4 regions of the Eubacterium limosum genome follow, and region 3 is predicted to be linked to each of the others. Evidence: riboswitches for the same ligand, from Rfam matches in the RefSeq annotation. Region 3 holds a riboswitch; each other region holds the start of a gene.
The links. A riboswitch is a leader RNA that binds a small molecule or an ion and turns the genes downstream of it on or off. The one in region 3 is predicted to bind cobalamin.
Positions count from the first base shown of each region.

Region 1 (8,797 bases), 710 kb from region 3:
TGCCCATCGCTCTTGTATTCGCAGAGGCAGACATCCGTGATGACGTACATTTCCGGATCTTTTTCCTTGACAATGCGGATGGCCTTCTGGATAATCCCATCATCCACAAAGGCTGGTGTTGCTTCCGCGTCCTTTTCATCCGGCACGCCGAACAGAATAATGTAACGGACGCCCAGCGCCTTCAGCTCATCCAGTTCCTTTGGCAGCATATCGAGCGACAGGTGGTACTGTCTCTTCATGGACGGGATTTCACGCTTAATGTTTTCCCCGTCTACCACAAACAACGGGTAAACCACATCGCGCATGGATAATTCTGTTTCGCGGATCAGATCACGAACCGCTGCGTTTTTTCTCAATCGGGTTGGTAACATAATAATCAACTTCCTCTCTTTATTTTTCCATATTCAGAATCGCTTCAATCATTCCGGCAATGGTATAAACCTCTGCCTGGACATCGACCGTTAAACCCAGCTCTTTCATTTTGTCTGAGGTTACAGGTCCAATCGAAACGCATTTTGCATTTTTAGTATCATCCACATTTTCACTGCCAATTTTTTCCACAAAATATTGCACCGTTGTGGAGCTTGTGAAGGTAATGTAGTCAATCTCTTTATTTTTCAGCATTTCCGCCACATCGACGTCGGTGTTGTCCTCTCGGACCGTTTCGTAAATCTGAAATTCATCCACCGGGCAAACCTTGCGGAGCTCCTCAACCACGTAAATCCTGGCGTTTTTGGAGCGTGGGATCAATACCCGCGACGTTTCTGTCAAAAGCGGCATTAAACCGTCAACCAGCTCTTCGCCGACATATTTTTTCGGCACAAAATCCGCGGTGATCCCCTGCTCGGCAAGCAGCGCCGCTGTTGCTGAGCCAATGGCTGTCACATGGATGTTCCCGAGGGCTCTGGTATCTCTGCCCGAGGCCTTCAGCGCGTCGAAGAAAATTTCAACGCCGTTGGTGCTGGTAAAAATAATGTGGCTGTACCTGTCCAGACATCCAAAGTTCTCGGCCAGCGCATCGACATTCTCAGGAATCGGCTCAATTTTGATGGTCGGGTACTCGATGGCGTTACCGCCGAGTTCTGCGATCTGCGCCACCATTTTCGAGCTCTGTTCTCTGGAGCGGGTTACCACGATATTTTTTCCAAAAAGGGGCTTGCTGTCAAAAAAGCGCAGCTTCTCACGCTTGGTCACCACATCGCCGACTACGATCAGGCTTGGCGCTGTGATCCTGGCTTCTGTGGCAATGCCGTAGATTGTTTCCAGTGTGCCTTCCACCACTCGCTGGTAAGGCGTAGAAGCGCGGTGCACCACAGCCGCCGGCGTATTTTTATCCATCCCGTTTTTCATCAGCTCTCCGGTGATTTTTTCAAGATTTTTGACGCCCATCAAAAACACGATGGTCCCTTTGGATTTAGCCAGTACCGGCCAGTCCAGCTCAGACTCCTCAGATTTCAGATGCCCGGTAACCACCTGAAAGGAAGAGACACAGTCTCTGTGGGTAATGGGAATACCCGCGTAAGCCAGGCCGCCGATAACCGAGGTAATCCCTGGAATCACTTCAAATGGAACTCCGGCGTCGTAGAGCTCCTCGCCTTCCTCGCCGCCGCGTCCAAAAACATAAGGGTCGCCGCCCTTAAGGCGGACAACATTTTTGCCTTCCTTGCCCAGCTTGATCAGCAGAGCGTTGATTTCATCCTGAGGCAGCGCATGGTTGGCGGCTCTTTTGCCGACATAAATCTTTTCACACTCTGGTTTTGTCCATTTCAGGAATTCCTCATTGACCAGCGCGTCGTAAACCACCGCGTCACAGGTTTTTAATTTTTCCATGGCTTTGACGGTGATCAGTCCCTTATCACCGCAGCCGCCGCCAGCCAGATAGACCGTGCCCGGCTTAATTTCTGCTTCTACCATTTCTTTCAGTTCCTTTGCCAGACGGTCTCCCATTTTTGCTTCCTCGCCCAGGGCTCCCTCTGTCTGTCCTTTATATAGAATCGTGCCGTCTTCGTTGCCAAAAAGTCCGTAAAGGGTCAATTTTTCACCCTCCACATCACAGTATGCTCCGATAGGGATATGGCAGCTGCCGTTTAAGCTGATCAAAAACTGGCGTTCCGCTGTCATTTGCGCCTTGGTAACCGGGTTACTGACAGATTCCATGAGTGCCTTGACGGTTTCGTTATCCTCACGGATTTCCACTGCCAGAATCCCCTGGGCTGGCGCCGATACAAACTGGCATGGTTCAAGTGGGAGGCAGGTATAATCCTCGCTCTCATAAACGCCGATGCGTTTAAGGCCTGCCGCCGCCAGAATAATGCCATCCAGTCCCTGCTCTTTCATTTTCCGGATACGGGTATCAATATTTCCGCGGATTCCCACCACTTCAAAATCTTTTCGGATATTTTTCAGCTGATAAATCCGGCGTTTGCTTCCAGTACCGATGACTGCATTTTCGGGCAGCTCCTGGACAGCGCTTATTTTATGCGGTGTCAACAGCACATCCCTCGGGTCTTCCCGCATGGGCGGCACAGAAAGTGTCAGCCCCTCGGGCAATGCAGAAGGCATATCCTTCATGCTGTGAACGGCCATATCAATTTCACCGCTTAAGAGGGCATCCTCCAGCTCTTTGGTAAAAATACCCTTATCCCCAATTTTATCAAGGGCTTTGTGCTGAATTTTATCGCCCTTTGTCTTGATGATTTTGAGTTCAAAATCGACCTCCGGGTTTGCTTTTCTTAATTCCTCAAGAAGCCAGTTTGTCTGGACCACTGCCAGCTTACTGCCTCTTGAGCCTACGATTATTTTCATATTTTCTCCACTTCTCTCTGCAATTCTTCAATGGTTAACGCTGTCAGCTCCTTGAGCCGTCTCTTTTTTGCCTCCGGTGAGGTTTCTGTTTTCAATATATGCAGCCTCAGCTGTTTAAGCAGACTGAGACGCTCTGCGTAGCTTTCATTGTATTTTTCTTCCAGTTCCCTTTTTATCTGGGTAGTCAGCGTTGGACTGGCGCCGTCGGTACAGACCGAGATCGTCAAGTCTCCCCGCCTTACCACTGAGGGAAAAATAAAATCAGAATGCTCCGGGTCGTCTGAAACGTTGCACCAGATGCCGCGTATTTTACAGCTCTCAAGAATCTGGGCGTTCAGCTCACGCTGGTCTGTCGCCGCCACTACAAGATCCATGCCGTCAAGGGCTGTCTCGATCCGGCAGTATGCTTTAATATAACGGATGTTCTCAACCGGCTTTTCTGGAACCTCCATGTTTTTATCCACGCAGGTCACAGAACACCCATACCCGGCTAGGGTTTCCGCGCGCCGCATCCCTACCTTTCCGCCGCCAATCACAAGGGCCTTTTTCCCTTTAAAGTTGAGCAGAATCGGCCCTTTCATTGAGCCGCCTCCGCATTGCCGCCTGAAAATAAAAAGGCCAGTGTTTTCTCAAAGCGCAGTATATCGTCCTCGCTGTCCAGTGTTTTCAGCTGTTTGATGGACGGCATCACCATTTCACGGAATTTTGAATGGACAATTTTTTCAAGAAATTCCTTGTCCTTCCCCTCAAACTGATAGCGCTTGTTGAGAATCTCAATGGTTTCGTCTGCCAGCTGTCCGGAAACCTGGTTAAAATGTGCCACCATGTTATCTACCTTGGACTTGGTAATCCAGACCATGAGTCCGTCGATTTCCTCTTCGATCTCGAGGGCGATCTTCTCTGCCACTCGCTCACGGTAGTGCATTTTTTCATCAATGATGTCCTTAAAATTATCAATGGTCAGCAGCTCGACTCTGTCCATTTCCGAGATGGCTTCCTCAATATCTCTTGGCAGTGCCAGGTCAATGGCCATGAGCGGCTTTTTGCGCTCTGGCATGAGCTCCCGTTTTAAAACCACATGGGGTGAGGCTGTTGCTGAGATAATCACATCGATATCCTCAATGGCTTCATAGCGGTCCTCGTAGCGGATCATGTTGACGCCCTCATAGATATCACGGTACTCATCCCCCGGATGATAGGTACGATTGGTCATATAGACGCTGTTAAAGCCCTCTGCCGCCATATAACGCAGCGCCAGAAGCCCCATTTTTCCAGAACCGATGATCAGCACCTTTTTATCGGCATAGTCCTCATAGGTTCTTTTAACATGCTTAACCGCTGTCGAGCTCAGGGAGAGCGGGGTCTCGGAAATTTTATAAACGGTTTTAACCTTCTTGGCAAAGGTGACGGCTTCTCTGAAAGCCTTGGTTAAATATTTCCCGCAGCCGTGAACAGACTGGGATAATTCAAGGGCATCCTTTACCTGTCCTAAGATCTGATCCTCACCCAGAATCATCGAATCCAGCCCTGTCACTACCCGGTAAAGATGCAGGATGGCCTCTCTGCCCTTTTCACAGAACAGATAATTTTCCAGCTCCCTGGATTTCTCCTCGATATAAAAATTTTTCAGCGCCCGGCCTGCTGCTTCCACGTCACGGGTCGCCACGTAAATTTCGCTTCGATTACAGGTAGAAAGAATGATCACCTCTTCGATACACGCCTCTTCCAGAAGGCTCGCAATACCTTCTTTTACGGTCCGCTTGATAAAAGCACCCTTTTCCCTGATTTCCAGAGGTGTGTCTTTATGATTGATCCCCACTACAACTAACTTCATTTCAATCCTTCTCCTTCAATCAAACATTCATTCAAAACAAATAAAAACCTCTTCATTACGTCTCCGTAAAAAAAGAGGTTTGTCAACAGAATTATTTATCCACGCTGATTACTGCGGATACCACAATTAAATTAACGTTACTAAGTTCCCTTTTCCCTGGAGGTAATTATTAGCACTCTGTTTAGTAGGTTTCCTGACTCATCGCATTATATTCTCCTCGCCTTCCCGGTTTTCATTCCAGTGGCATCATAAGGAGACTTAACGAATTACAGTGACCGGATCGCTCTGGATTTTCACCAGATTCCCTTTATCCTTTGTTTTTACCGGAGCAAAAACGAAAGAATCCAAAACAGATTTTACATTAGTCTTTCCTATTCAATTTTCGTTTCCAATTATATCACCAATCTGACTCAGACGCTACCCCTTTTTATGGGAAATAAGCAGTTTTTTGCCAATTTCACCGAATATTCTACATATTTTCTGTAATCGGATTACAGGCAATAAAAAACCGGTCTCTTTTTCCAGAGTCCGGTCATTTTACACATTCACGCTAGTTTTCTGTTTCATGGCTCATTAAAAAGAGCATCATCATTCTTTCTGCGTATTCCTTTTTTTCATCAGGGCAATGCTCTAGAATATCAAGCAATGCAGTGTTTTTTTCTTTCTCATCCAGGCTTTTGCCAAACAGGATGCTGTCTGAAGACATTTTTAACGCTTCGCAGAAACGTTCAAGACTCTTAAGAGAAAAGCCTTTGGTTCCCAGCTCAATGTCCGTTAAAAAAGTCTGTGTAATCCCTATTTTTCGCGCCAAATCCTCGCGGCTCATATTTAAAAAAGTTCTACGCTGCCGGATACGCTGGCCAATTGCCTTTTGATCTAACCTTGATTCCATTGTCTTCTCCTAAATTTCAGGGAAAACCAAATAAAAAACTGTGCAGGATTAAACCAACCATGCACAGTTATATGACACTTTTATAAAATGCTAACACAAATAAGCCCACTTATTTATAGGGTGTCCTCTTGTTTTTAGCACAAAAATAGCCTATAATAAGTAATGCGGTACGTGCCCCCCAGGGCCGTTGTGTATGGTGGTTGTGCACCTGCGCAAGCCGGATAAGTGTGCCAGCACTTTCCGGATGCCGCAATTTTTATTTAGTTTTCCCAATATATATACTTTATTATAAATCGAATCTCCCGTCAAAGCAATCTCTTTATTTAAAAACTTTTTATCTGCAATTGAAGTTATCATTTTAATTCAACCAATTATATCCTTTTTATTCGTTTTTTTATTTTTACCCGAATTCACAATGTGAAAAACCCATTTTAGAATATTTTCAGTATTCTACTACCATCAAAATATTTTTTCTATGTTTAATTCTCTTCAAAATGGGTACACCTCATTTTGAGGCTCTTACATCTAATTCCGATATGGTAAAGGTTAAGCAAAAGAGAATTTCTTTATAATTTTTTCTCAATTTAAATGTGATTTTTACTAAATGATGTTATACTATTAAAATACCCCCAAAGGAGATTGTATTTTGAAAAAAGAAATTCCATTGTATCTATTTATTTGCAGAAAGATTGAGGATGATATTTACAACGGCAAATTAAAACTGGGTGATACCCTGCCATCTGAACCTAAAATCAGCAAACAAATGGGTGCCAGTCGTAATTCCGTTCGAAAGGCCCTGCGTCTGTTGCAGGACAACAATCTTATTTTCTGCTCCCACGGTAAAAATGCTCAGGTTATCTTTGACAGCCGCCTGCCAGAGCACCGCGCAGCTTATGAAAAACGCTTTAAAAACCGGTGTCACGGCATCAGTGATACATACCGGATGCTTTCTATCCTTTTACCCAGCATCATTACACACGGCGCTTCTAAATGCAACAGTGAGGATTATATGACCCTTTACGAAATGACCGACAATCTGGATTCTTCCAACCCGATCGAATTGTTTGCTTTTCACTGCCGCTTCATCCGGAATATCCTGAGAAGAACAGAAAATCCTTTTATCATCGAACTTTTTGAACAGGTCTGCGATTTTGTCCGAATCGACTCCATTCACAGCAGTATTACTGGCCATACGCTCCATGAAGATCTTTCAGAAGACACCATCAAAGGATGGTACAAAGAACTGCTGGACCATGCCGCTAAGCAGAATTTCAAACATTTTCATCATTTACTGCTTCAGGGCTTTAATGAAATCAGCCAGCGCTTTGATGCGGCCTATATGGTGAACGCACCGGCGGCGCCTTCTGAAGCTGAAAGTTTTAACTGGTTTATCGACAATGCTCCGACACCGCTTTATCTGAGGATTGCCAGTGATATTATGTGGGAGAGCGAAAAATCCGGCAATGTAGCCGGCGATTTTCTTCCTTCCGAATCCGAACTGCGCAGAGTTTATGGCGTTTCACCAGTTACCGTCCGAAAAGCCCTGTCTATCCTGAATTCCCTCGGCCTGACCAGAACCTTTAATGGAAAGGGCACCCAAATCGTTTTTGAGCGTTCTCATTCCCCGGAAGTCCTTGGCCAGCTGGACGAATACCTGAGCAGTCTCCAGATTCTGCGCTATTCATGTAAGGCTATCGCCTTTGACGCTTTCAAATCCATGAGCGAAAAGGACAAAAAACATATTCTTGAGCTTCTGGAAAGTAAACGCTACAGCCGCGGCATCACAACAGCCTTAACCGATATTCTAATCTCATCAATCCAGTCCCCGGCCATACAGAATATTTACGAGCATCTGAAAATCAAACTGGCTTATGGGGTCATTCTTAAAACCTTTGTCAGTAATGATGATTATGACCGTGTCGACCGCCTTTTATACGGCGATATGGACAAGCTCTCAAAGGCTATCTCAAACAACGATACTGCTCTGCTGGGAAAAATCATTGAGAGCACTTACAAGCATACCTATGAGTACTCAGAGAACAAATTAAGGCTTCTCTACTCAGAGCAACCTGAAGAAATTAAAGAAAAGACTCTCTGATCTAAAAAAATGAAACCGCTTTAATAAAATCTGCAAATGATTAACCTGGGTTTTCATGCTGGAAAAATTGGTATAGGTCTTGAGACTTTTTTGCACTTAATATATAATTTATAAAGTTAGTTAAACTCAAAATTTTAGGAGGATCATTCTATTATGTTAGTATCAGCAAAAGAAATGCTTAATAAAGCAAAAGCAGGCCATTATGGTGTGGGACAGTTCAACATCAATAATCTTGAATGGACCAAAGCGGTTCTTCAGACGGCCAATGAGCAGAGATCACCTGTTATCTTAGGGGTTTCTGAAGGTGCTGGAAAATATATGTGTGGCTATAAAACAGTCACCAATATGGTTAACGGAATGCTGGACGAATTAAATATTTCTGTTCCGGTTGCCCTTCATTTAGACCACGGCAGCTACGAAGGCGCAAAGGCCTGTATCGCAGCCGGCTTCTCATCCATCATGTTCGACGGTTCTCATCTGCCTTTTGATGAAAACATCGAAAAAACAAAAGAACTGGTTGAAATCTGCCGCGGCAAGGGCTTATCCCTGGAAGCAGAAGTCGGCGCCATCGGCGGTGAAGAAGACGGCGTTGTCGGAACCGGCGAATTCGCTGATCCTGAAGAATGTAAAAAAATTGCTGATTTAGGCGTCACCATGTTAGCTGCCGGAATTGGTAATATCCATGGAAAATACCCAGAAAACTGGCAAGGCTTAAACTTCGACGTTTTAGCTAAAATTCAGGAAAAAACCGGTGATATGCCTCTCGTTCTCCATGGTGGTACCGGTATTCCGGATGAAATGGTCAGAAAAGCCATTGATTTAGGCGTAGCAAAAATCAATGTAAATACCGAATGCCAGCTCGTATTTGCTGAAGCGACCAGAAAATACATCGAAGCCGGCAAAGACCTTGAAGGCAAGGGTTTTGATCCTCGTAAATTACTGGCACCTGGCACACAGGCCATTAAAGATATCGTAAAAGTAAAAATGGATCTTTTCGGTTCCACTGGAAAGGCAGACGCTTAAACAGCGCAAAAAAAGTCCGGGACGTAACTTTTCGTTACGTCCCGGTTTTTTATTTATTTCAATTTAAAGCTCTTCGAGGTCTTCCTGAGTCAGCAGCTTCACACCGCTTCTTGAAAGTGCTTCAATGGCTTTTTCATTGTCTTCA
Region 1 covers NZ_CP019962.1:2,430,336-2,439,132, reverse strand. Annotated here, with positions in the region: gene hemB (porphobilinogen synthase) at 1-371, opposite strand, end outside; gene hemC (hydroxymethylbilane synthase) at 391-2,805, opposite strand; gene B2M23_RS11515 (precorrin-2 dehydrogenase/sirohydrochlorin ferrochelatase family protein) at 2,802-3,386, opposite strand; gene hemA (glutamyl-tRNA reductase) at 3,383-4,639, opposite strand; cobalamin riboswitch at 4,806-4,988, opposite strand; gene B2M23_RS11505 (helix-turn-helix domain-containing protein) at 5,190-5,531, opposite strand; gene B2M23_RS11500 (GntR family transcriptional regulator) at 6,178-7,629, shown strand; gene fba (class II fructose-1,6-bisphosphate aldolase) at 7,783-8,652, shown strand; gene B2M23_RS11490 (ACT domain-containing protein) at 8,716-8,797, opposite strand, start outside.
Region 1: linked by a shared signal. The riboswitch ahead of hemA (glutamyl-tRNA reductase) and the one ahead of B2M23_RS14745 (ABC transporter substrate-binding protein) in region 3 are both predicted to bind cobalamin.

Region 2 (4,552 bases), 250 kb from region 3:
AAACAACCGTGGCATTGAGCTCACCTTTGAGGGACAGGACTTCTTAAACCACGCCAAGGATATTGTTGAGCAAAGCGAGTATCTTGAAAGGCGGTACAAGCATCGGAAAACAGTGCCCATGCGTTTTTCCGTCTCCACTCAGCGGCTTCCCTTCTCGGTCATGTCTTTTATACAGATTATCGAGGATCTTGAGCTCAGGCATTATGACATTGCCATCCGCGAGTGCCCGACCCATGAGGTCATACACGATGTGGCGTCCAGGCGCAGTGAGCTTGGCATCCTGTGTATCAACGAGCATTATCTCAACACCATGCAAAAGCTCCTTGATTCCAGCAATTTGAGCTTTTATGAGCTGGGACAGCTCACCACCTATGTTTTCCTGCGGAAAAAACACCCCTTGAGCGGCAATACATCCCTGACGCTGGATATGCTCAGGGAGTACCCTTTTGTGACTTACGACCAGGGGGAGGACAGCATGATGCATTTCTCGGAGGAGATCCTGTTCAATGAAATCTGGGATAAAAATATCCATGTGATTGACCGCTGCTCCAAAATTGCCCTGGTCCGCGGCACAAACTGTTTCAGTATCGGTCCGGACCTGACCAACAGCGACGCTGACCGTATGCATTCCAACATGAGCGAAGTAAGGGCTATCCGTCTTTTGGATAATGACCAGCGGCTCCACGCCGGATATATTCTCAGAAACGAGCACAGCTTAAGCGCGATCGGCGAAAAATACATAAAAGTCCTGACTGAAAAAATAAAAGCCTTTGAGAAATGGGACTGAAAAAGCATAATAAAAAGCCGTATCCACAGGAATACGGCTTTTGTAACCTTCTGCCAGGCGATTTTTTATGAAACACGGCGGGCAATAACGGCTAAGCGGCCGTCATTGAGTCCGACATTAAAGATACAGGTGGACAGCGTGAGGATCTCGTCACCCGGCTGTACACTCACATTGCTTGCGACAATGCTCTGATTCTTTATGTTTTGATAGTAGCTCAGAAAGCTCTCGTCGTCGGCAAATTCCAGCTGTCTGTAATCATAATCCTGCTCAACCACCAGCACGGCAAAAATTTCCCACACGCCGTCACCGCCCAGCTCCGGCGGTCTTCTGTACACAATTTTATTGTGCTCTGTGATAAAATTGGGATCTTTATAGTAATAAAGCAGATCGTCAAACATAACGTGCACACCGCTGCGCATGGTGCTGTGCCCATAAATCAGAGAATTCTGGCTTTTAGGCTGCCATTTATAATTCATATCTAAAAAGGGCACGCCTCTTTCATCCGACTCTCCGTTAAATGAGGTGTACAGATATTTATCATTATCGGTTGTCTGTACCACAGGGGTATCAATATTTGTCCCCTCAATGCTCAGCCAGCCAACGGTTTCGGGGTTCACCTCACGCAGTGCCGCCCAGTCAATGCTGTTATCTTCACGGTTTGTAACCTGCATTTTAAGGATCGGCGTATTGTTGGGGAAAAACTCTTTATAGAGCATCCATCCTGCCGCCCCCAGAAGGGAGAGAATGATCAGAATGATGACGATGTCTCCAACAATGCGCACCGCGCTTCTTTTTTTCTTCACTTTCTTTTTTGTCATATTTATATTCTATAGCCTTCGAGCCTGCTGTCCTTACGCATCCATATTTTAGTCCATTCAGATTTTTAAAACCCAAAGGCTTTCCACCTCCTTTTATGGTTATTCATTATATCAAATCTTTCTAAATTGATAAAGACTTAAATGATAACAAAAAGGATTTTATGCCTGTCTTAAAAAAGAATAAAGCTAAAATACGTCAGAGTTTCGGAGCCGTGGGTATAGCGCAGACCGGTTTTAATCACAATGTCCATTACGATGATCCCATACCCCTCCACCGAGGGAAAGAGCTTATCCGGATACCGGCAGGGCTCATCAGGGTAAGTACACCTGTCACAGACCAGACATCCCTCTGTCGATAAAACGAGACTGTCCGGACGATGTGTCCGAAACTGCTGAGCGACTCTGTCGGTGACTGTCTCATGCCTGACGCGGGCTTCATGCCAGCCTCTCACATTATATCGCCCCTTCAAATCCGCGACGGTAGAAAAAATCATCACATTTTTATAGGAAAGGCATTTCATCACACAGCTTTCATAGCTTCCCACAGCCGGAGGGCACGCCCAGGTCGCGTTAAATTGTCCGCAGCTGTTGCGTTGGCACAGGGTTCGTGTCTGGTCTGAAAAAAGCAGCTGGTCAGTCGTTGAAAAGGCGCATTCCTCTACGCCGATTTCCTGTGGTGATGGATGCATGAACACGCCCGGATGATTCACAATTTTTTCATCAGCATGATATGCTGTTCTCAAATTATTCATTGCTACCTCAAATCTAAAATGGGTTTAAACGCCGGTGCAGTTCTTCGCAGCAGCGCGGGCCCCGGTCTCCAGCGTCTCCTTGCATTGGGCACTGCAGAAATGGCAGAGCGCGTCTGGATTGCCCAGCTCCTTGGCCTTCTGTGGGCAATAGTACTGATCAAACTGCTGCTCCAGGAACTGGCCGTCGAAATGACTTCCTACGGGGTGGAGCGGTTTTTCTTCGATAAAAGCCAGATAAGTGCACGCAAGCCTGATCATGCTCTTCTGTAACGCTCCGCCAAGGGCATAATCCTCCAGGTATTGGTCAATCAGTCCTTTAAAGGCGTATAACCTCTTTTCACTGACGCTTTTCGCGGAGCCGTCATCCAGGACTGCAGTCTTCAGGCTGATCAGCGCCGTTACATTGTAAATGGTATTGAGCATGGTCTGATGGGCCAGAGTCCCCGGCCTGAACCTAACCTTCTGTACTTCCTCGCGCTGCTGCATCAAAACTTCCAGATCAAACATTTCTGCTTCCTCCTGAAGCTGAAGGACCAAATCATACTTTGTCATTTTTCTCCTTTCCCGCTCCTTTGACCACAAAAAAACCTTCCCTGATCCAGAGAAGGTAAAAAAGACACAAGACTGCCTGTGGTTTGTCCTATTACTCTAAATCGGAGCTTTAAGAACCTGCTTCTGAGTCGGTCTTCTGGCTCTGCAATATCATCCTTCTCCCTTCCCGCCGGCAGGCAGTGGTTACTGAGAGGCATTTTGCATTACAGCTGCGATTACAGCAAGGGAGTCGCACCCTTTTCCCATTACACAGAACAGTTTCGCTATTAAATTTTCTTTATCATATCGCTTTCTGTTGTCTTTGTCAAGAAAAAGCGCCAGAGAATGCTACTTTAAAGCAAGGAGCTGCTGATCCAGCTTCTGCCCATGCTCAGCTGAGTCGGCGCTTACAAGTTCAAGCGTCAGGTATTCGGGCGATATTCTCTGTATCAGCGCTTTTACCTCAGGATGCCTAAAGGGCAAATGGGCGTCAATCTTAAAAATATGCTCTGAACACTGCCAAAAGCGATCCCAAAAGGACTCCTTTAAATCTGGCGGATTCTGAACAATGCTCTGGACATACGCTCCTGTGAGTGACTGCTGGAGATGCATTCCATAAATATAATCACAAAGCACTCCGTGGGCATCAAGCATTTTGTTGATGTAATCAATGCCTTCCTTTTCTGTCCTCAGTTCTAAATTGGTATGCAGTAAATGGCCGGTATCGAACATGATCCCCTTTTTATCGGTATGTATTCCCCTCAGCAGCCGCTCCGTCATTTCCGGTCGGGTAAGGGTCAGGCCTGGCCACCAGAGGTTCTCGACCAGGAATTTAAATGTGTAATTTTTACCGTCCAAAAGCGTATTGATCACCTCACAGCTCGCGTCAATCACTGCCTCGTCGCTGTAATGAAATACATTGTGGTAGGTCTCTGTAAAACGGCAGTCCGAGACATGGAACACCACATACTCGGCGTTCAGCGCCTGCGCTGTTTCCAGCTCCTTTTCTAAACGGTTGAGGATACAGGATTTATCCCTTCCCTCATAGTATGTCTCCCAGTTTTCCGGTTTATCAAACTCCTTCAGCAGGGCTGCTTCGTCATTACGCCAAAGATCCATCCAACAGGGAAACATTCTCAGGTGCACCCCCACAACATCCTCCTGCGGTATTTTCTCAGGAAGGCGCTCATTCCATAACACCTGAAGCTCCAGGCCGTCCAGCCCGCGGGACTTGTAAAAGTCTTTCAGGGCATCCTGGTTTTCAAACCGGTCCATATCATGGTTGAACACGGTCATATTAATCATTTTTTTCATACTGGCAGCTCCGCTTTTCATATATTTTCAAGATTATGCAGTGTCTGATTTGTCTTTATCATAGCCCTCATACTCTGTTTTGTCAAACGCCTCTTAAAATTCTGCAGTTTTAAACTGCTTCTGAACAGGATCGGAGTTTTTAAGAATTGAATTTTTTACGTCTATTATGTATAATAGTTTTAATAGGAAAAACTCGCATAGATGACTGAAAGGAGGTTTTACGATGAAACAGCACCGTTTTTGGGCTTTTGCCGCACTTTTCTGCTTTGCCATGACCATGCTTACAGGCTATGAACGAAAATAAATTAAGTCTGACTGTTCCCATGTGTAATGCCCTGTTACCGCTGCAA
Region 2 covers NZ_CP019962.1:3,387,691-3,392,242, reverse strand. Annotated here, with positions in the region: gene B2M23_RS15885 (LysR family transcriptional regulator) at 1-787, shown strand, start outside; gene B2M23_RS15880 (class B sortase) at 853-1,605, opposite strand; gene B2M23_RS15875 (DUF2284 domain-containing protein) at 1,776-2,357, opposite strand; gene B2M23_RS15870 (DUF2115 family protein) at 2,382-2,909, opposite strand; cobalamin riboswitch at 3,019-3,177, opposite strand; gene B2M23_RS15865 (TIM barrel protein) at 3,237-4,202, opposite strand.
Region 2: linked by a shared signal. The riboswitch ahead of B2M23_RS15870 (DUF2115 family protein) and the one ahead of B2M23_RS14745 (ABC transporter substrate-binding protein) in region 3 are both predicted to bind cobalamin.

Region 3 (8,797 bases):
TCTGCTTCCTCATGCCCCACCATCATATCGCCGTCCAGCTCGTCCACTGCCAGAATGGTTTCAAAAATATTTTTATGGCCGTCCTGGATAATCTGCCCCACAGAGTGCAGGTCAGTCGAGAAATGGACAGACGCCGGGAACAGGCCCTTGCCATCCTTGCCGTCGCTCTCGCCGTAAAGCTGTTTCCACCACTCGGAGAAGTAGCGCAGGGAGGGCTCGTAATCCACCAGGATCTCAATGGCCTTGCCGCGGTTGTACAGGCAGCTTCTGTAAAGGGTGTACTGGTAGCAGGCGTTATCGGCAAGAGAATCCACGCCGTATTCTTCATAGCCGGATTTGGCACCGTCCATGAAAGCGTCGATATCAATCCCCGCGACAGCGATGGGCAGCAGGCCGACAGCGCTGTAAACCGAGTAACGGCCGCCCACATCGTCCGGAATCACAAAGGTTTCATAGCCCTCCTGGTCGGCCAGGAACTTAAGGGCGCCCCTCTCCTTGTCTGTGGTGGCAAAGATACGGTCCTTGGCGCCGTCCTTCCCGTATTTCTTTTCCAGCATTTCCTTAAAGAAACGGAAAGCGATGGCCGGCTCGGTCGTGGTGCCGGATTTAGAGATAACATTGACACAGATATCCTGATCCTTGACCAGGTCGATGAGGTCTTTCATATATTTGCCGCTGATGTTTTCACCGGCGAAATAAATTTTAGGAGCTTTTCGGTCTGTTTCTTCATTGAAAAAAGTACTCGTAAGCGCGGTAATAACAGCCTTAGAGCCCAGGTAGGAGCCGCCGATGCCAATGACGATAAACGCATCGCAGGAACCCTTGATTTTTTCAGCCGCTTTTTTGATACGGGCATACTCTTCCTTATCATAAGCCACCGGGTAATCATACCAGCCTAAAAAATCACTGCCAGCGCCTGTTTTTTCCTTTAACATTTTGTCCGCCAGGCTGATCTGTGCCGCCTTGTTGTCAAATTCTTCCTGAGACAGTCCCGCATAGGAATAATCAAATCGAATACTCATATTTTATCCTCCTGATAAATAATTAATTTAAACATCGGTTTTCACTATTTGTACGGTTACCTTATAATTGTAATATAAGCGGCGAAAAGATCAAGCAAAATCACCGAATTTACAATTATTTATTTTAGCACAAGATAGTAATCGTTTTACATGCCTATTATAGCATAAATTTCACCGGATTTAAAAGCCTTTCTTTAAAAAATATACCCGCCAGACTGTTTTTTATTGACCGCCTGCCGGGTAAATGTGTATTCGCTTAATTTTTAACCCGCGCACCGCTTGGGAATCACATACTGCTTGTCCTGATAGGCCGCGAATTCGACGCGGACATCAAAAATATGCTCCAGACTTTCTGTGTTCAGAATTTCGTCGGGATGTCCGGTGGCGTGGATGTTCCCGTCCTTCATGAGCACCACCTGGTCAGCGAAGGTGACCGCGGTGTTGACGTCATGGATAACCGCCATAATCGTCATTCCCTTATCCTGGCAGAGGCCCCGGACAATCTCCATGGTTTCCAGCTGGTACCGCAAATCCAGGTTGCTGGTGGGTTCGTCCAGAAGCATGACCACAGGCTCCTGGGCCAGGGCGCGGGCGATAAAAACCCGCTGCCGCTCGCCGCCGCTCAGCTGGTTTAAAAGCTTGGTGCTGTAATCGCTGAGCGACATTTTCTCAAGAACGGACCGTACAATCTCATAATCGGCGTCCTTCATCTTACCCTTCATATGGGGCACACGCCCGGACAGCACCATCTCAAAAACATTCAGGCCGCTGTCCTCCACCTCGGTGCTCTGGGGCACATAGCCGATGAGCTTGGATTTTTCCTTTTGCGGCAGCCTCAGAAGGTCGGTGCTATCCAGGTATATCTCCCCTTTTTCGGGCTTCAGGATCCCGTTGACACACTTGATCAGCGTGCTTTTACCGGCCCCGTTTGCCCCCAGCAGCACGCACAGCCTTCCCGGCGCCACCTCGATGTTAACGCCTTTTAAAATACAGGTTTTTCGATAGCCAAAGCTTAAATTTCTGATTGTAATTTTCATCAGACCAACCGCTCTTTCTGTTCTTTTACAATTAAATAGATAAACACCGGCACCCCGATAAAGGAGACCACAATGCCCACCGGGATGATCACCGGTGAGACGACCACACGGCCCACTGTATCCGCGGCGATGAGCAGGATCGCGCCCGAGAGGGCGGTGAGCGGTATGAGCGCCCGGTAGTCGCCGCCGATCAGAAGCCTGGCGATATGCGGCGCCACCAGCCCCACAAAACCGATAACGCCTGTAAAGCTGACAATGGCCGATGAAATGAGCGTGACCGCAATGCCCGAAAGCAGCCGCAGCCGCATGACATTGACGCCCAGGGCCACCGCGCTTTCATCCCCGGTGGATAAAAGGTTGTAATGCCAGGCAAAACGGACGATAAACGGAAAAGTCAGGAGCAGAATAACACTGACCACGAGGATCTGCTCCCAGGTGATCTCCGAAAGGCTGCCGAAGGTCCAGTGGACAATGGCGGAGAGCTGCTGCTCGTTGGCCACATACTGCATGCTGGCATTCAGGGCTGAAAAGAAATAGTTGAGGGCAATGCCGATCAGGATGATCGTCGTTTTTCCCATGCCCTTGGCCGAGGCGATGCCGTACACCATGGCGGCACAGATAAAGGCCAGCACAAAGGCCATCATGACAGTGCCCACCTGATTGCTGCCAAAGGGCATAAAGCCAAAAATAATGGCCAGCGAAGCCCCGAAGGCCGCGGCGTTTGAAAGCCCGGTGGTAAAGGGGCTGGCCATCTTATTGCCGGTGATGGCCTGCATGACCAGGCCGCTGATGCCCAGGCCGATGCCGGAAACCAGCGCCATGGTAATGCGCGGCAGGCGCAGCTGCATGAGCACAGTGAGCTCGGTCTGGTTCAGCGCCGCCGCGCCCATAAAGTGGCCGCCGGGCAGCAGGGTCGCGAACACCCGCCCCACAGTCACATTGGCAACGCCGACAAAGCAGCTGGAAAAAGCAGCAATGATCAAAAGGATCACTGCTGCCAGCATCAACGCCGCTCTTTTTTTATGATAGGCTTTTAATGTCTGCTGCTTTTCCATCACTATTGATGCTTAACCTGGAAAACATGCCCTTCTATCGGATCAACCCCCTGGATTTCCATCCATTCGTCAAAGATCGCGTCGGGGTCAACATCCTTCATCTGCTCAGGGTATAACCATTTCGCGGTATAAACCGTCCCGATCATTTTGCCCAGTCCGCCGGCGCAGAAGCCTGTTGTCACATAGAAATCGTCATTCTGGACCGCCTTTAGATCGGACCAGCCTGCGCGGCTCAGCATTTCGGTGGAGATGGTGCTGTAGTCCTCCGCTGTGGGCGGCGTGTAGACGCCGGTATTTTTGAGGGCCGGGCCGGATGAAGTCTTGATGATAAGGTCCGGGTCCTCTAACAGAATCTTTTCCGGGTCAATGGTCTTGCCGGTAATGGTGGGATCGCCAAAAATATTGACAGCCCCGGCGTTTAAAAGCATGCTGTTCCAGCCGTCATTGCTGGTTCCCGGTATGCAGGTGGTATTCGGGTCACCGTATTCCCAGTACACTTTTTTCGTTCCCTTGACGTCCTTGATTTTTTCGGCCACCATATCCATGTTATCCTGGTAGAATTTCGTCAGCTTCTCGGCTTCCTTTTCCTTGCCGAACAGCTTGCCCAGAATCTCGATTTCCTTTGGCAGCTCGGCATTGTTATAGCCGGATACCACGACAACCTGAATGCCGAAAGGCTCCAGCTTTTTAATGTCCTCTTCCCATGTGCCGTTGTCCGGGGTGATGAGTACCTGGGCGCCCAGCTCGGCAATCTTTTCATAATTCAGCTCGCTCTGTCCCTTGCCGATAACATTATCCGGGTCAAACTGGCTCCAGTACACGCGGTCCTGGGCTGTGTTCTTATCCACCGCCACCACCTTGTCGATGGCGCCGATCCCGCGGATCAGCTCAGAATTGTAGCGGTTGGCGACCACAACCTTTTCAAGGGGCTGGGGAATGGTTACCTCGCGCCCGGTATCATCCACCACGGTAATGCTTTTCGCCTCACTCGAATCCCCGCTCTGGCTGCACCCGGCAAAGACCGGAACCAGCAGAAGCAACGCGCACATCAGTGCAATCACTTTCTTCTTCATTTTTTCCTCCATTAAATTAAAAATTTATGTTAAATCCTTTTGGATGTCAACATCTCCCAGAAAACGCAGACGTATCTAACTTTTCGGCAAATAAAAAAACCGATAAGCACTCTGCTCATCGGTCCCATTTTCCGAGATTTCATTTATTCAAACACGCCGCTGCATTCTCCCCCTGCACGTATTTCTTCTTTAAGGCAGGTCTCCTGGCTTACAGCTCGTCCGCGGCCCGCCTTCCCGGATTGCTCCAGTGGCTTTTCAGGCTTTGTCCCTGTTTACAGTGATGGGTTCGCACCGGACTCACACCGGTTTCCCTATTCTCTTATTGCTAAGCACCTCAAAGGTTATTCTGTTTTTATCATTATACCTGCTTCTATTATACTTGTCAATATCCAATCGGACGGATTTATTTTCTGACGGTAAGGCTCCAGTGGCTGCTGTAATACTGCGGCTCCTCAGGGTTATAGACGCAGGATTCTCTCAAGCTGTCCTCAAGGTGCCAGGCTTTAAAAAAGCGTTTTATATCTGCCAGGTCCACATAGAGGTGCGGCACGCCCGTCTCCGTATCGCTTTTTTCCGAGAGCAGGGTGTTGGCGTCAACACGCCGGCTGCTGTCTGCCTGTTTGTAACCATAGGTACTCTTAGAGATGAGCGTGAGGAACAGCTCGCCCCCGGGCTTTAACACCCGGCGGATTTCCGCCAGGGCGGCCTGAAAGCCTGGAATATCGGTATGGTAGATAACATTGTAGGCCATAGCGCAGTCAAAGGTGTTGTCCTCAAAGGGCAGGGACAGCATGTCCGCCACGCAGGCAGTGAGCGGCACCTGCTCCTCCCCGGCCCATTTTTTTGTGTGCTCGATACCGTATTCGGACAGGTCTGCGGCGGTTACCTCAAAGCCTTTTTTAGCCATATATACCGCGTGCCGCCCAAGGCCGCAGCCCAGATCCAGAAACCGCAGGAAGCCCTTCGCCTGCCAGCGTTCCGCGAGATAGGGGCTCTCCACGCAGGGGATGAGCCAGTAATCCGACTGGTTCTTTTCCCAGTCCCATGCTTTAGACTGCATTGATTTTCTCCTCCTTTTATCCGTTTTAATTTAAAGGATTCCTGTAACCTTCAACAGGCAGGAGTCATACCCCTGCTTGATGGTCTGGAGCAGCTCGACCTCCACCGGGCGCTCAAATATGGCTTCAAAGAAGGCTTTGCTGTACCCGGCAGTACAATAGCAGCAGGTCAGCGATGGGGAGGTCCCGGCCTTTTCCAGCATGGGGCACTCGCAGGTAAACATCCTGGTATAGAGTGCGCCGCCCTCGATGCGCCAGCCTGCCCCACTCTCGTTGAGGTGGCTGACAAAGCGTTCCAGATCCTGCCCTTTGGACTGGTATAACGCCTTGAAAGTCTCGGCGGTTTCCTCCAGACGGCCGTTTTCGTTGCAGTGGCAGCCCATTCTTATTTTGACAATGGTCTCCTGGTCAAAGTTTGTCTCCAGCTCCTCTGCCAGGCGCTCAACCCACCTGGCTCTCTCTTCAGGCGCTGCCCCTGACCGCAGCGGGACCCGGCGGAGGAATGCCTCTGCCTCTTCCCGGGAGACGTTTTTCTCAAGGCTCTGGCTTAACCGTTCCAGCTCCTCCTGCTCCAAAAACGGACTGACCGTTTCCGGCATACTAAAATTTTTCATGCTTCACCTCGCTTATCAATCTCTGAGGACCGGCTTTTACCCATACCCACAGCTCACCACATACCAGCCACTGCCTTTAGGTTTTGGAGCGGCCCAAAAGCCCCAATACACCATACTGCGCGGCGGGACGCTGCCATCTGTCAGAAAGCCGGTACGGATCACTGATTTAAAAAATACGGCGCTTTTTCCATTTTCCAAAACACCGCAGTCCTCATATGTCAGTTCGAGAAGCTCCCAGCCAAACCGCCGTTGAAAGTCCCGCTTAACGGCATCCGCCGCGGCTTCTATCTGCTCCTGTGTGTAGGGTGAAGGCTTATCGGCCACCACCTTTGTTTTACTGGTGTTACCCCGCAGGCCCAAAAATACGGCTGCTATCAGGCAGAGGATGGCAGCGCCGCAGACAGCGTGAAAAAGCGCTCTTGATTTCATAAACGATTCTCCTGGTTTCCCTGATCACATTGGCTTTAAATTTTTCTCCAGCCGCCCGGTCATCCACGCCAGGCGCTTGGCCTGGCCGGCTTCCGTTTTGGCGTCAAGATAGGCTCTTGTGTAGGTCTTTTTCACAGATGGCGGCATATTCAGGAAGTTTTCATGGGCCTGTTCGTTTTCCCGCAGCAGCTGGGCCACTGCCTCAATCTGCTCCTCGGTGACGGCTGAGGGCCCCGCGGCGCTGTCCCACTGGCCGTTTTTCTTTGCCGCCTCGATCTTTTCTCTGCCGATGTCTGTCATCAGCCCGCGTTTTTCAAGGCTTTCTGCCAAAGCCTTGTTTTTTGCGGACCACTTGCTGTTCTTTCTGCGCGCGGAAAAATACTTGATGTAGGACTGGTCGTCAACTTTTTTCATCTGGCCGTCGATCCATCCAAAGCACAGGGCTTCCTCCAGCGCCTCGCCGGCTTTTACGGTCACCAGGGCTTTTGTCTTTCCAAACACCAGCCAGACGCCCTCGCTGGACTGGCAGTTGTGGGCCAGCCAGTCCCTGAACGCGTCCCGGGTCTTAAAATATAAGGGCTCACTCATCGTCATTCCTCCAAAAATCAAATTCTTTTCCACAGCGTCTCTGCAGATAAAACCAGTCGGCCTTACCCATTGCCTGCGGCGGTTTATGGTTTGATTATAGCATGGTTTCCGGCTCTGGTCATGTCTTTTCCGGCTGTTTAAAGCTTTTGCCTTCCTCTTTTTTACATAAAAAAAGACCAGCGCAGGTTTGCGCCGGTCACTGCTTACCAAAAAATCTCCCCTAAGAGACGAAGCCTTTTACCTAAGAAAGAAAAAGTTGTCCTGCGGGCACTGCTCCTTCACTTTTATCCTTTTCACTAAAATTTATACGATATCTCGCTAATGTCCGGCTGTCTCAATAAAGCCGCTTGATTCTTGGCCGTTATCCAAAGCGCCTGGACACTTTTTCTTATCTGGATAAAAGGCGCAGTCTCGGGGCTGCGCCACTTCTTTACAGCAAAAGACCAGCGCAGGTTTGCGCCGGTCTCAGACTTTGCTCTTTTATTTTTCGATGACAAAGTGGCCGTCCTTAAAGTCGACGGTGACCACCTGGTCCTCATCCAGGTTGCCCCGGATAATTTCCTTGCCGATCATGGTTTCAATATTCTTCTGTAAGAAACGCTTCAGCGGACGTGCGCCGTAGCTCGGGTCATAGCCCTGGTCGATGACGGCTTCCTTGGCGTCTTCGCTGAGTTTTACCACAATGCGCTTATCATCCAGGCGTTTCTGGAGCTCGGCCATCATCAGGTCGACAATTCTGCCGATGGAGCGCTTGGTGAGCGGCTTGTACAGCACGATCTCATCAATACGGTTGAGGAATTCCGGCCGGAAGTAATTCTTCAGGGAATTCATGACCGCTTCCTCGGTTTCGACCAGAATGTTGCCTTCGGCGTCGATGCCTTCCAGCAGGTATTCGGAGCCGATGTTGCTGGTCATGATGATGATGGTGTTTTTAAAGTCGATGGTCCGCCCCTGGGAGTCGGTCACACGGCCGTCGTCCAGAATCTGGAGCAGCACGTTGAACACGTCCTTATGGGCTTTTTCGATTTCGTCCAGGAGAATAACCGAATAGGGTTTACGCCGCACAGCTTCTGTCAGCTGGCCGCCTTCTTCATAGCCAACATATCCCGGAGGCGCGCCGATCAGGCGGCTCACGGAGAATTTTTCCATGTACTCGCTCATGTCGATACGGATCATATTGTCCTCAGAATCGAACAGGTTGGCGGCTACGGCTTTGGCCAGCTCAGTTTTACCAACCCCGGTAGGCCCTAAGAACAGGAAGGAGCCAATGGGGCTGTTGGGGTTTTTGATGCCCGCGCGGGAGCGGATAATGGCGTCTACCACCTTTTCGATGGGTTCTTCCTGGCCGACCACGCGTTTTCTGAGAATGTCTTCCAGATTCAGGAGCTTTTCCCGCTCGCCAGCCATCAGCCGGCTCAGGGGGATGCCGGTCCAGTTGGAGATGACTTCGGCGATTTCGTCCTCAGTCACACTCTCGCGGATCAGGGATTCGCCCTCGCCTCTGGCTTCGGCGGCTTCTTCCATTTCTTTCATCTTCTTCTGTAATTCCGGCAGCTTGCCGTAGGTCAGCTCTGCGGCCTTGTCATAGTCGGACTCGCGCTGGGCCAGATCGATCTGGTGGTTAACCCGGTCGATTTCTTCCTTGATCTTCTGGACAGATTCCACCGCGTTCTTTTCGTTATCCCACTGGATCTTCATTTCATTGAAGCGGTCGCGGTATTCGGCCAGCTCCTTCTGAATCCGTTCCAGGCGCTCTTTACTGAGCTTGTCCTCTTCTTTTTTGAGGGCGGTTTCCTCGATTTCCAGCTGGATCATCTTACGGTTGACCTCATCCATCTCTTCGGGCATGGAGTCAATTTCGGTACGGATCATGGCGCAGGCTTCGTCCACAAGGTCGATGGCCTTATCCGGGAGGAAACGG
Region 3 covers NZ_CP019962.1:3,140,092-3,148,888, reverse strand. Annotated here, with positions in the region: gene B2M23_RS14760 (glucose-6-phosphate isomerase) at 1-1,022, opposite strand, end outside; gene B2M23_RS14755 (ABC transporter ATP-binding protein) at 1,286-2,059, opposite strand; gene B2M23_RS14750 (FecCD family ABC transporter permease) at 2,059-3,114, opposite strand; gene B2M23_RS14745 (ABC transporter substrate-binding protein) at 3,117-4,187, opposite strand; cobalamin riboswitch at 4,364-4,539, opposite strand; gene B2M23_RS14740 (class I SAM-dependent methyltransferase) at 4,591-5,247, opposite strand; gene B2M23_RS14735 (DUF6144 family protein) at 5,278-5,859, opposite strand; gene B2M23_RS14730 (hypothetical protein) at 5,896-6,288, opposite strand; gene B2M23_RS14725 (YdeI/OmpD-associated family protein) at 6,313-6,876, opposite strand; gene clpB (ATP-dependent chaperone ClpB) at 7,357-8,797, opposite strand, start outside.

Region 4 (8,797 bases), 1.7 Mb from region 3:
CCTTCTTCTGCACCGCGGCTGCAAGGACGCCCAGGGCCGCGCTGCCGGTCATGGCAACCGGCACCCCGATGCTGGCAGCGGCCGCCAGGACAAAGTCCTGTACTGCACCGGGCAGGCTCTCCACTGGAAATGCCGGCACGGTGCTGCCTGCGCTGTCATCAAACGAGATGATGGGCTTGAATTCAATGTTTTTCTTGGTCTCTTCAATGATCAGATCTTTTCGTTCTTCTTCGGTTAAAAGGCCTTTCATGGCCTCAATGTCATCTGTATTATGTCGCTGTGTTCTATCGTTTTTCATACTGTATAAGTTCCTTTCTTTTATACGCGCGGTAAAGCTCCACCCTCTCGGATGGCGTCCCGCTGTCCAGGATATCCAAATAGTAGGATACCACGGGTAATTGAAACATGGCCTCGACATACTTGTCTTGGACGGTTTCCAGTGAATTGCAAGGCTTATATTTCTCAGTATTTTCGCATAGTTCACGGTGTAGTCTGCTATAGTATGCTTCCATATCTGTCAGCCGGTCCCGGAGCGCCGCTGCCAGTACCGCCTCCGTGCTGTCCGTCGGAGCCGTCATACGCGAAGGGCTGTACAGGCTGTTCGTTGGTTTCGCTCTGCGCTGTGCGCTTTTCGTCCCGTTCGTTTCCTGCTTCACGCTTCTTGTATCCGCCTCTCCTTTCGCCGCAACGTCGTTGGCCTTATGGCTTTGACCTCTGACCTCCACCTTTAGATTGAAATCTTCCTGAAGTTTAACTGCCGCTTCTAATGGAGAAATATGGAAAATCTGCATAACCAAATCAATGACGCTCCCTCTGGCCCCACAGGCAAAGCAGGTAAACCGGTTGTCTTTAAAAGACAGACTGGGATGATGGTCGCTGTGAAATGGACACAGCGCCCTCCCATGCCGGTCAACTGCCATCCCGTAAAAGCGGGCAGCCGTCACAATATTGGTTTCTTCCTTGACCACGTCAAAGATTGATCGATAGTTTTTTATCAACACACCCCTTCAAAATAGTTTTATATCCGACCGTCGTCGTGATATGGTTTGCATTATATAATGAACTGCTGTTTAAGTCAACAATTGTTAAAAGTTTAACTGATGGATAATCTTTTGTTATCAGACTATTTTTTTATTACACCTCAGAGAAACCTGCTCAAAAGGCTCAAAACAGCCATTTTTATGCTTTTGAGTCTTTTGAGCACATGTTTAAATAATATTTTATTTTTTTTATGTAAAAGTCTTAATTTTTTACACTGCGGTTGACAAAAGCCCAGGAAAGGCTTATATTTAGTATAGCTGCTATACAGTATGCAAACAAAACAGTAAGGACGGCATATACATGAAAGACCATTCCCAGATCATTGAGCTCATCGGCCGGATCATCCACAAATATAACCAGTGGGACAATAAAAAAAGAACCTACGGTACCGATATCCCGCTGACCAAGGCTGAAATACACACCATCGCCGCGGTGGGCGACCATCCGGGCATTAACATCACCACCCTGGCCCAGGTTCTGGGCGTCACCAAGGGGGCTGCCTCCCAGATGATTTACCGGCTGGTGGACAAGGGCACTGTGGAAAAAAAGGTTTCCCCGGATTCAGACACCGAGGTGGTCCTCTCCCTGACTGAGGACGGACAGATCAACTACCAGACGCACCAGGCGTACCACCAGGAGGGCAATGACACTGCCCAGAAGCTGCTGGAGGAAATGCCCGACGCGCTTTACACCAGCATGGTAGCTTACCTGACGGCCTTTGAGGCGTCCATCGACGAAAAGCTGAAGGAATGAGCCGCGCCCTGCGGCGCCCTGATTCTTTTTTTACCCTTATTGTTTAGTATCTATACTTTATAGCACCTAAAATATTTAACTCCTAAACAGAAAGAAGGAAAAATCACCCATGAATGAAAATTCAAAAAGACTGGCCCTTCTGGAAACAGAAGATGTAAAAAAAGCCCTGCTGAGGCTGGGTATCCCTACCATGGCGGGCATGCTGGTATCCGCGCTTTATAACCTTGTGGACGCCCTTTTTATCGGGCGGCTGGGCACTCTGGAGACTGCGGCGGTTTCCATCCTCTATCCCCTGACCATGGTGGGCACGGGTATCGGCCTGCTGTTCGGGTCGGGCGCAGGCTCCTACATTTCGCGCCTCCTGGGACAAAAAGATTACAGGGCCGTAGCGGCCTGCAGCAGTACGGCCATCCTCACCGGGGTGGCGGTCATTGCCCTGCTGGCTGGCGCCATGCTCCTGTTTTTTGACCCGCTCATGGGCGCCCTGGGCGCCACTGATTCCATCCTGCCCTATGCCCGCGCCTATGGTATCCTCTATATTATCGGGATTGTTTTTAATGTTTTTAATATGATCCTCAATAACCTTCTGGTGGCCGAGGGGGCCGCCTCCATGAGCACTGCGGCCATGCTGGCCGGTGGCTTTACCAACCTGGTGCTGGACCCTGTCCTGATCTTTGGCGCTGGCATGGGCGTCGCGGGCGCGGCAGCAGCCACCCTGATCTCTCAGATGCTCTCCTCGGTGATTTACCTGTTCTGTCTGCGCCGGGGAGGAAGCCTTCTGACGCTGTCGCCCCGCTTTTTCAAACCCTCCCGGGCCCTTTACGCCCAGATTGTCAAGATCGGGCTGCCGGTCTGCTTTTTTCAGTTTTTGTCCGGCGGGGCTGTGGGCCTGACCAACGTGGCAGCCCGTCCCTTCGGCGAGGCGGCCATCGCGGCCATGGGCATTGTCAACCGGCTCATGTCCCTGGAGGTGAGCGCTCTCTACGGCTTTTTAAAGGGCTACTCGCCCCTGGTGGGCTACAGCTTTGGCGCAGGACAAAGGGACCGGGTGAACGCTGCCACACGCACCGCCGTACTGTGGAGCACTGCGGTCAACATCCTCTTTGGCCTGGGGTGCCTGGTCTTTTCCGGGCCGCTGATCCACCTGTTCAACCAGGAATCCGCTGAGGTGCTGGCCATTGGCCGGACCGCCCTGTCGGTGGATGGGGTGGCCTTTATGACTCTGGGGCTCCAGATTGTCATCGGCAACTACTTTCTGGCCACCGGCAAGGCGAAGCAGGGCGGTATTTTAAGCGTCTGCCGCCAGGGGATTTTCTTTATTCCCTTCCTGTTTATTTTTACAGGCCGGTGGGGTCTTACAGGCCTGATTTTTGCCCAGCTGGCCGCGGACCTCTGCGCCACAGCGGTCACCCTGTTTTTATGGAAGCGGGAACCCGCGCTTAAACCTGCATAAAAAAACATACCAGCGCCCTTAAGCTCAAAAGACTCAAAACCACCACGACGGCTGTTTTGAGTCTTTTGAGCATCTTTTTTACAGAATGGTTTTAAAATTCCGGCTGATACAGCACGTGCAGGAAGCCGCTTTTCGCGTCCTTTATCACCTCGGCCTGAATCTCGTAGACCTCCCGGATAAACGCCGGTGTCAGCACCGACTCCGGCGGCCCGCTCCTGATGATGCGGCCGTCTTTCATGACATAGATCTCGTCACAGTACATGGCCGCGATGTTGAGGTCATGGATAGCGGACACGACGGTGATGTTCAGTTTTTTCACAATGCTCATGAGCTGGAGCTGGTACTTAATGTCCAGATGGTTGGTGGGCTCATCCAGAATCAGGCACTGGGTGTCCTGGGTCAGGGCGCGGGCGAGGATCACGCGCTGCTGCTCGCCGCCGGACAGGGTGGAGAAGTTCCGGTCTTTCATGGCCTCCATGCCTACTGTTTCCAGGGCTTTCTGGGCCAGGGCATAGTCCTCGGCATAGTTGCGCTCCATGAGCTTTTTGTGCGGAGTCCGGCCCATGAGCACCACCTGCTCCACAGTAAAATCAAAGTTATAGTAATTGTGCTGGGCCACCACAGCCACTTTTCTGGCCGATTCCTTATAGCTGAGGCTGTCCACTGCCTCGCCGTCAAAATAAATGACGCCGCCGGTGGGCCTGGCTGTCCGGTACAGGCACTTCAAAAAGGTGCTCTTTCCGCTGCCGTTGGGACCGATGATCCCAATGAATTTTTTGCTCTGGACGTCAATGCTCACGCCCTTTAAAATCTCACAGCCGCCCAGTGTCTGGGTAATATCCTGGGATCTGATTTCCATTATTCGCCACCTCCAAAGCCGTAGCTCTTACGCATCATCATATAAATAAACACTGGCGCGCCCACCATGGACACGAGAATCCCGATGGGCACCTCGGTCTCGGGCAGCAGGGTGCGGGCCAGCACGTCGGCCCAGATCAGGAAAATGCCGCCGGTCAGGGCGCTCAGGGGCACCAGCTTGCGGTGGTCGGTGCCAAAGACCATGCGCACCGCGTGGGGCACCACCAGCCCGATGAACCCAATGGTCCCAGAGGCGTACACGCACAGGCCGATGATGAGCGAGGTCAGGACCAGGTACACATGGCGGTAGGTGTTCAGGTTGGTGCCCAGGGTGATGGACACATCGTCGCCCAGGAGCATGAGATTCATGGGGCGGTGCTGGCTCCAGAAAAAGAGCGTACTGGCAGCCACCACGGCAAAGATGACCAGTGTGGGGCCCCACTTGGCCCCGGACAGGCTGCCGAGCATCCAGAAGGTGATCTGCTGAGTGGTGTTGGGGTCGTTGGCCATAAAGACCATAAAATTGGAGAAGGCCAGGCACAGGGCGCCCAGGGCCATGCCGGAGAGGATGAGTTTGACGGAGTTGGCCGGCCCGCCGATGTTGGCCACTGCCACCACCAGCATGGAGATCAGAAAGGCCCCGATGAAGGCGCACACGCCCACACCGCTGCCGCCGAGCACAGCGCCCAGCCCGAAGAACAGGGCTGTGGTCGCCCCCAGTGACGCCCCGGAGGAGATGCCCAGCACATAGGGCTCTGCCAGCGGGTTCTTGACAATGGCCTGCATGACCACGCCGCAGATGGACAGGCCCATGCCCACAGCCAGCCCCATGACCACCCTCGGGAAGCGGATCAGCCACACCACGTTGTGGGCCGCGCCCCTGGCGTAGGCACTCAGACTGTCCAGGTGGAAGAGCTCGTAGCCAATGACGCTGTACACATCCCGGATGGACAGGTCCATGGAGCCGATGGTGACCGCCGCCAGGGCTGAGAGGATCAGTAGCCCCAGCATGACCAGGCATACAAACACATAAAAGGGCTGGCTCTGGAGCCGCCCTTTATCTTTGATCAGTGCGCTTTGTTTCATAAAAAAGCCCGCTCCCTAGTTCAGGTTTAAATCCGGGTACATCCCATTCGCGATGGTGTGAATGCCGTCGATGGTCCGCACACCGCTGCAGTACATCTGCCCCAGCTCGATGGGGATCACCCGGCCGTTTTTAACCGCGTCGATGTCGGCAAAGGCCGCGTTGTTCATGATGGCGTCCTTTGTCTGGGTGGCCATGTCCTGGTCGTCACGGTCCATATAGACTGCGAAAATGACTTCCGGATTGGCAGCGACCACGTCCTCCTCGCCCAGCTTGGACGCGTCCGGACTGGCCAGTGTGCCCTTAAGCTTGGTGACCATGTCGCCTGCCAGGGTGGTTGCCCCATAGTTGACAATCTGCCCGCTCTGGTCCTCCATCACCAGTACTTTGGGGCTCTTGTTTTCCTTCTGGGCATAGGTCTCTGTCTGTTTCACAGCGTCCTTGATCTCGTTCACCAGTTCCCCGGCCTTATCCTCCACGTCAAAGATTTTGCCCAGGTTCTCAAAATCCTGGTACTCGTTGTCCAGTGTTTTCGGGGACACTGCGCCGCTGTTGAGCATGTTGTAGCTGTTCACGCCCTGGCTCTGCCACTCCTTCATACTGCCCAGGTTCTTGTCCGAGAACAGGGAGGTCCAGCTCAGGATCATATCCGGCTCCAGAGCGGTGGCGGCTTCCTTGCTGGGTTTAAATTCGGACAGATAGTTGACCTTGGCAAAAGCGTCCTTGTAGGCTGGCTTCACCTCGTGATCCAGACCGCTGGCAGCCACAATTTTGTCCTCCAGGCCCAGGGCCAGCAGGGTCTCGATGGAATTCTGGTATACGGCCAGCACCTTTTCCGGCGCCTTTTCAAAGGTCATCTCCACAGGCTGCTTGTCGTAATCGTAGGTGGTGATGGTGACCGGATAATGGCCGTCTGTGCCGGCGCTCTGGCTGGCGCTGTCATTTCCCCCTGCGCTGCTGCACCCTGCCAGCACGCCTGCCGCCAGCACTGCGGACAGGGCAATCCCTAAAAACCGTTTCTTCAAGCTTTTCATTTTTCTACCTCTTTCTTAAAAAATCATATAAAAAGAGCCTGCCGACATATGCCGACAGGCTCCCATTTACCTATCTCAGGTTCTCTCAGTGACAATCCCCTCACCGGACAAACGCGCGTAACACTAAAGGCAGGTCTCCTGACTCACAGCTCCTCCGCACTCCGCTCCCTTCCCAGCCCGAGGCCAGTGGTTTACTGCGGCGCGTCCCTGTTTACAGTGATGGGTTCGTACCGGATTCGCACCGGTTTCCCTATTCTCCTTTTTCAAGGCACCCTCAATGGTTTGATTCAATTGTTGATATTAGTATAAGCGAACTTTTCAAAATTGTCAACTGCCGGCGCCTGAATTTTCTCAGACTTTCCTGAGCACGTTCCAGAAAGCCATGCCCAGCCCGTGGGGCACTACTTTGCCAAACACCCGCAGCCCAAAGCTGGCGAGGCCCGGTGTGGATACGGCCGCGCCCAGGCGGCTGTCCCTCATAGAGCGGCGCACAACCGTCTGGACGGTGCCCGCAAAGGGCAGGTGGCGCACCGCGGAACGGTCCGCGTTGGCGCTGGCCCGCGGCACAAACTCGGTGTTTTTGATCCAGTAGGGGCAGACCGCCGTCACCCGGATGCCCCGGCCGAACAGCTCCCAGCGCAAAGCCCTGGTATAGCTGAGCAGAAAGGCCTTGGAGGCCGCGTACAGATTCATGCCGGGCAGGGGCATAAAGGCCGCCACCGAGCAGATCTGCATAATTCTCGCGCCTTTCTGCATGTACGGCAGTACCCTCAGGGTCATATCGACTGCCCCCCGGCAGTTTAAATCAATGAGAGCGTTGCTGTCCGCCTCGGTCACCTCGGCGTAGTTCCCCAACTTACCCATACCCGCGGCGTTGACCAGCAGCCGCACATCCGGCTGCTTCTCGGCCATCAGGGCTGTCAGCTCCGGAAAGCTGCCGGTGTCTGTCAGGTCCATGACTACAGGCCTCACCGGTGTTTTTACTTCCCTGGCCAGCGCCTCCAGGCGTTCCCGCCTCCGGGCAACAGCCCAGATCTCATCCAGATGCTCACGTTCACTGATCTGTTTTACAAACTCGCGTCCAAGCCCGCTGGACGCCCCGGTCACAATGGCTATTCTCATAATCGCTCCTTCTTTCATCAGTGCTTCAGGCCTGCCTCTGGCAGCGCCCTTTTTATGTACATACCACTTTCAGCAAAAAATAACCGGGCGTGCCTTTTTTATAAGAATACCCCAAGATACAGGCTCAAAAGGCTCAAAACACCTTGGATACGTGTTTTGAGCCTTTTGAGGTTCAGATCTCAGTCTGTTTTTATATTTACAACGGCAGGTCCTTCCGTCTGAAGATCAGGATACCCAGGGTATACAGCACCACCGAGACTGCGGCCAGGGCGGCCATGCACAGGCCCACGGTATCGCCCCCTGCGATGATCTCGGCAGGGTCAAACAGGCTGTACAGGGTCGTGTAGCGCACAACGTCCAGGTCCTCGCTGACGCCGGAGAGCATCATGAGCACCAGAAACAGTACGGGCAAACCCCCGCCCAGAGCCAGGGACAGGCGGCTCTCATTAAACAGGCAGGAGGCAAAGAAGCCAATGGCGCTGACGGCCAGCTGCATGAGCAGGGCGCCTGCGTTGACGAGCAGAAAGGCGCGGATGTCCAGATCGCCCGGGAACAGGGCCTGGCTGACCGCGATCCCCATAACGGTCACAAAGGCCATGAGGAGGATATTGGACAGGATCAGGGCTGCGGCCTGGGTTGCGATCACCTTGGTCCGGGAGTTTGGGGCAGACAGCAGGCAGGCCATGGCGCCGCTGTCCACCAGCTTGGCCGCCGCGTTATTGCTGGCGATGATGTTAAAGATCATGGGCACCATGATGACGATAAAGCCGTAAAAATAGGAGCCCAGAAAGCCCACAAGGCTTGTCTCAGCGCCCACGTCCAGGTTCATGGCGTTTATCATCTGCTGAGGAAGCATATCCATCATCTCTTTTATGCCGTCCATGGAATCGGGGTTGAACATACTGATCTCAACGCCCATGTACATGGCCATAATGGCCGCGAAGATGACAAGCATCTTGAGCTGTGATTTAAAGGTTTTTCTGAAAAGCGGCCCGCTAAGCATGATGTTTACCTCCGTAATACTGCATAAAAATATCCTCCAGATCCTGGGAGACCGTGTCCAACTCCATGGCGTGGTAGCCGGTGAGCATTTTCAGAAAGCCGTCCATGCTTCCTGCCACCCGCACCTCCACGAGCTGGGGGTGCTCTTTCAGCTGGCGGGTGCCGTTGCACCGGGCCGCGAAGTCTCCGGCCTCCTGGGCCGTAGCGAAACTGACCCGGTAGACCTTGTGGCGCTCTGCCTTGAGAGAGGCCACGCTGTCCAGGGCTACCAGCTCCCCGGCACGGATAATGCCCACCCGGTCACAGGTCCGCTCGACCTCCTCAAAGCTGTGGGAGGACATGAGAATGGTCGTGCCCTTTTTCTTCTCATTGAGGATCAGACGGATAAACCGGTTCTGCATGAGGGGGTCCAGCCCGCTGGTGGGCTCGTCGAGGATCAGGACCTCGGGG
Region 4 covers NZ_CP019962.1:1,449,152-1,457,948, reverse strand. Annotated here, with positions in the region: gene B2M23_RS06780 (YfjI family protein) at 1-298, opposite strand, end outside; gene B2M23_RS06775 (CHC2 zinc finger domain-containing protein) at 285-998, opposite strand; gene B2M23_RS06770 (MarR family winged helix-turn-helix transcriptional regulator) at 1,342-1,794, shown strand; gene B2M23_RS06765 (MATE family efflux transporter) at 1,904-3,247, shown strand; gene B2M23_RS06760 (ABC transporter ATP-binding protein) at 3,339-4,106, opposite strand; gene B2M23_RS06755 (FecCD family ABC transporter permease) at 4,106-5,191, opposite strand; gene B2M23_RS06750 (ABC transporter substrate-binding protein) at 5,207-6,223, opposite strand; cobalamin riboswitch at 6,335-6,514, opposite strand; gene B2M23_RS06745 (SDR family NAD(P)-dependent oxidoreductase) at 6,575-7,345, opposite strand; gene B2M23_RS06740 (ABC transporter permease subunit) at 7,542-8,348, opposite strand; gene B2M23_RS06735 (ABC transporter ATP-binding protein) at 8,341-8,797, opposite strand, start outside.
Region 4: linked by a shared signal. The riboswitch ahead of B2M23_RS06750 (ABC transporter substrate-binding protein) and the one ahead of B2M23_RS14745 (ABC transporter substrate-binding protein) in region 3 are both predicted to bind cobalamin.